2 regions of the Paenibacillus sp. LPE1-1-1.1 genome follow, and region 1 is predicted to be linked to the other one. Evidence: riboswitches for the same ligand, from Rfam matches in the RefSeq annotation. Region 1 holds a riboswitch; the other holds the start of a gene.
The links. Region 1 has a riboswitch for cyclic di-AMP ahead of MRBLPE1_RS13325 (hypothetical protein). Riboswitches for the same ligand answer to the same signal wherever they lie in the genome.
Positions count from the first base shown of each region.

Region 2: another riboswitch for cyclic di-AMP. It lies ahead of MRBLPE1_RS08085 (hypothetical protein); the one in region 1 lies ahead of MRBLPE1_RS13325 (hypothetical protein).

Region 1 is NZ_JBEGHY010000012.1:629,009-631,209, forward strand. It holds cyclic di-AMP (ydaO/yuaA leader) riboswitch at 259-459, shown strand; cyclic di-AMP (ydaO/yuaA leader) riboswitch at 550-717, shown strand; gene MRBLPE1_RS13325 (hypothetical protein) at 886-1,302, shown strand; gene MRBLPE1_RS13330 (APC family permease) at 1,390-2,201, shown strand, end outside.
Region 2 is NZ_JBEGHY010000001.1:1,857,710-1,859,910, forward strand. It holds gene MRBLPE1_RS08075 (dioxygenase) at 1-534, opposite strand, end outside; gene MRBLPE1_RS08080 (winged helix-turn-helix transcriptional regulator) at 682-1,002, shown strand; cyclic di-AMP (ydaO/yuaA leader) riboswitch at 1,181-1,342, shown strand; gene MRBLPE1_RS08085 (hypothetical protein) at 1,348-1,773, shown strand; gene kduD (2-dehydro-3-deoxy-D-gluconate 5-dehydrogenase KduD) at 1,948-2,201, opposite strand, start outside.

The DNA.
Region 1 (2,201 bases):
AAATCACGCTGATTCTCACTCATTCTCTTATTTAAAGAAATCAGATGATTTGATTAATATTTCAGTATATAGGCCTTTGTCATTATTTTTGAAAACCAGAGATAAACGTAGAAATAGTGAGGTAAACCGAGATAGGAATTAATGAAAGCGTTAACATAACTCTTTATTGTCTGTAATAACTTGATTTGGCCTGTACGGCCTCTTTACAGCAGGTGTAGCGAGGAGTAAGATTCGATACAGGAATTACAAATTAGTGCAATTGACTGATCGCTGAGTTTCCGTGAATGCGGAAAACGGGGGAACCAAATGTTAGGCAGTGCGCATGTTCGATGTGAGAGTCGGATGGTTGCATTGCAGGGGTGAATCATTGATCTGGCACCATGGATGCCGGACAAAGTAGGGCGACTCTCACCGCCCGAATCCGTCAGCTAACCTCGTAAGCGTGGATTGAGAGAGGAATGATGAAGCTTGTGATCGATTAATTTCGACCGCAGAGCCATTTGCCTCTGCGGTTTTTTGCTGTCCAAAACAGGGGCAGCTGGTAAGAAAGGATCTAAAACGCTGAGTCCTGCAGCAGCAGGAGCGGGGGAACCAACGAGCGTTCGTGTGCAAATACGAATCGTCTCACGGGGTGAATCACTTGGTCTTTGCCAAGCGTAGGGCGACTCTCACGCCCGAATCCGACAGCTAACCACGTAAGCGTACTCGGGAGAGGCAACAACCATCGCGCTGCCTGCGGCTTTTTAGTGCAAAACGAGCTTTACCGTCAAATTTCGGTCTAAGCCGTTTTTGCCTGCTGCGGGTCAAGAAGCCGCGGGGAAAGTTCCTCTTTTCCTAAGGCTTCTTTTTTGTTGCCTTTTTTTCAAAATTTGGAGGCGAACCACTTTGGAAAATGAGCATATTATTGTCGCCGGCCTAAGCGAATCCGGCAAATCATTCATAAAAATTTTGGAGTTTTACGAGCTGCCTTTTATGGTGCTGACCAACAGTAAGCAAGAGGAGAGGCAACTCCGAAGCCAAGGATTTTTTAATGTGCACTACATTAATACGAATAACAGAAAAAGTTGGAATATTCCGTTTGTATTCATTCGCGAGGTTTATATTTTTGAGAGCAGTTTCGCGCTGAGCTGCCGTTTTGTACAGTGCTGTAGGGCCTGGACGTCGAAGTCCATTTATGTGATTACGCAGCAATGGAATCCGCGGGCCATTTACAAAGGTCTTGGAGCGGATCATATCGTGTATTCACAAAACGGCGAGGTTGGTTTTTTATTAAACAGAAGCAGGAAACCTCATAATAATTGATTGAGGGAGGTTCTTACCTGTGTTTCATTTTATTTTTAGGGTAATTTAAAGTACAGGTAATTTAAAAACAAAAAATGTGGAGTGAAACTGATGCTTTCTTTAAAAAGATTTTTAATCGGTCGACCTTTAAAATCAAATGAATTAGGCGAGCAGAAACTTAATAAAACGAAAGCTCTTGCCATTCTTTCTTCAGATGCTTTATCTTCAGTGGCCTATGGTCCTGAGCAAATTTTGATCGTTTTAATTACAGTTAGTGCCGCAGCGTTTTGGTATTCGGTACCAATCGCAATTGGAGTATTAATTTTATTATTAGCACTTATTTTATCTTATAGGCAAATTATCTTTGCATATCCGCATGGCGGTGGCGCATATGTGGTGTCCAAAGAAAATCTAGGCAAGTACCCCGGGTTAGTAGCCGGAGGCTCCTTGTTGGTTGATTATATTTTAACCGTGGCAGTTAGCGTATCCGCCGGAACGGACGCTATAACTTCCGCTTTTCCTAGCTTGCATGAACATACGGTTATCATTGCTGTGATATTTGTCATTTTCATAACCATCCTGAACTTACGGGGGGTAACCGAGTCCGCTTCTATTTTAGCTTATCCGGTCTATTTGTTTGTTTTGGCATTGTTCATTCTAATAGGAGCAGGCCTATACAACATAATAACCGGTCATGTTTCTCCCGAATTACATTCTTCAATCGGTACACCAGTAGCAGGTATAAGCTTATTTTTGCTCTTAAAAGCATTTGCTTCAGGCAGTTCTGCATTAACAGGAGTAGAGGCCATTTCGAATGCCATCCCGAACTTTAAAAGCCCATCTCCTAATAACGCTGCTAAAACATTAATGGCGATGGGAATCTTGCTTGCTTTGTTATTTTCGGGAATCGTTTATTTAGC
Region 2 (2,201 bases), on a different contig from region 1:
GCTCTCCGGCTCTTTCTGCCCCCATTTCACCGCACGGAGATTATGAACGGTTACGCCGCTTCCGATGAGCAAAATATTCTGGCCGCTCAAGCTGCGCAGCGCCTCGCCAATGCGGAACTGCTCCTCCGCCGTGCGATAAGGATTGACGGAAACCTGCACGACCGGGATATCCGCGTTTGGAAACATATGCTTCAGCATCGTCCACGAACCATGGTCGAGTCCTCTTGACGTATCATATGCTACCGGGATATGATTTTCGCTCAGCAGATGGCCAACTAGCTCCGCTACCTTTGTGGAGCCTTTGGCTGGATATTTAACTTGGTACAGCTCATCCGGAAATCCGTAGAAATCGTAAATCGTTTCGTATTCATCATCTTTAGAAGAGATGGTAACCCTCTCTGTCTCCCAATGCGCCGTAAAAATAACGATCGCATCCGGTTTCAGGCCTGCTCCCGTTTGCTGAAGAAATTTGCTATATTCATTTTGCTCGACAGCGAGCATCGGTGATCCATGTGCTAGAAATAACGGTTTCACTGCGGTGCCTCCTCAAATACACTTACTATTTGTAACTAATTATAAATTTATAACTAAGGATAGTCAAGTAATTAACATTATTCAGGTGTGCTTGTATAAATAAGATATTGAGGTTATACTAAATGGAAGATAAAAGAGGTGATACACATGGAGCAATCTAACCTTTGTCCCCGTTTCCAAAGGGGAATGGACATTATTAGCAAGCGTTGGACCGGCCTGATCATTTTCCAGCTTCTGTCCGGCCCGCAGCGGTTCTGCGCCGTCCAGTCCGCGCTGCCGATCAGCGGCAGACTGTTGTCGGAGCGATTCAAGGATTTAGAAAACGAAGGTATTGTCGACAGGCATGTATATCCCGAAATACCCGTTCGCATAGAATATTCATTAACGGAGAAGGGCCGGGCGCTTGAGCCGATCATCCGTGAAATACAAGTGTGGTCGCAGGACTGGATAGAAATAGAAGAAGCGTAATGGGAACGTTTCGAACAAAAGGAATATCACGAAAGCGGAGGACTACGGCCGCTTCGTGATATTCCTTTTTTTGCGACACAGGATTGATGGCTAAAGCGTTCCCGTTTCCTATCGCACATTTTCCTTGATTAAATGTACAAGATTTACAGATATGCAAATGAGGGTTATAATGAAGAGTACATTATTCACGCTGAATTTTTCGAATGAAAAAGCGGGGGAACCATCGCGAACGATTCCAATCGTTTCGCAAGGGGTGAATCCAGGGATTTGTAACCCTGGTAGGGCATTCTCTCTAGCCCGAATCCGACAGCTAACCTCGTAAGCGAACAAAGGAGAGATTTATTTATGTTGACGAACTGTGCAAATCATCTGCATCATTTCACGGAACAGACTCCTCATTTATCCGTCACCCGAATCGAGCTTTTTGTCATTCCTGCACTTGCCGTCGATTCTGCAGGCCACCGTATTTGTCTTCGATTAACGAGCAGCCAAGGCTTTGGCTGGAGCGAGCTTTTTGCCAGCGACACAGAAGAGGCCGTTGACTTAGACAGGTGGAGCGATCTCCTGCAAAGTTTTATCGGACGCATTCCTCTTCCGCCTCTTAGCCAGTATCAATACGACAAAACGGAACAGGATGGGCGTGCTCTCGACTTGTTCGTTACAGCCGTCAATCATGCCTTAGCCAAGTCCGCCGAATCGCCCCCGTACAGCATCGACCATGAAGAATCTGTTTTGCGTCAACGTTCTGTCTCCTACGTCTCTTTGGACTAGTAAAAGGGTTAGTACACATAGAAAGTCCAGAACACGCAGTCTTGTTCTGGGCTTTCTTGCATTGTGCAGCGGTTTATGGAAAGGGCCGGCATTTGCGGACAACGAAAAGGCCCTCCTTATTACAGCCGCAGCCGTATGGGGAGAGCCTTCTTGTTTTTTAATGCCTTACGGTTCTTACCTTACCAACCATCCGCCGTCAACGGCGAGAATATGGCCATTCATGTAATCAGAGGCTGCGGAAGCTAAAAATACAGCCGGTCCAATCAAATCCTCGGAGGAGCCCCATCGTCCAGCTGGAATGCGCTGCAAAATTTGGGCGCTGCGAACCGGATCCTCGCGTAGCGCTTCCGTGTTGTCCGTGCTCATATAGCCTGGAGCAATCGCGTTTACCTGCAATCCTTTACCAGCCCATTCGCTTGCAAGCGCTT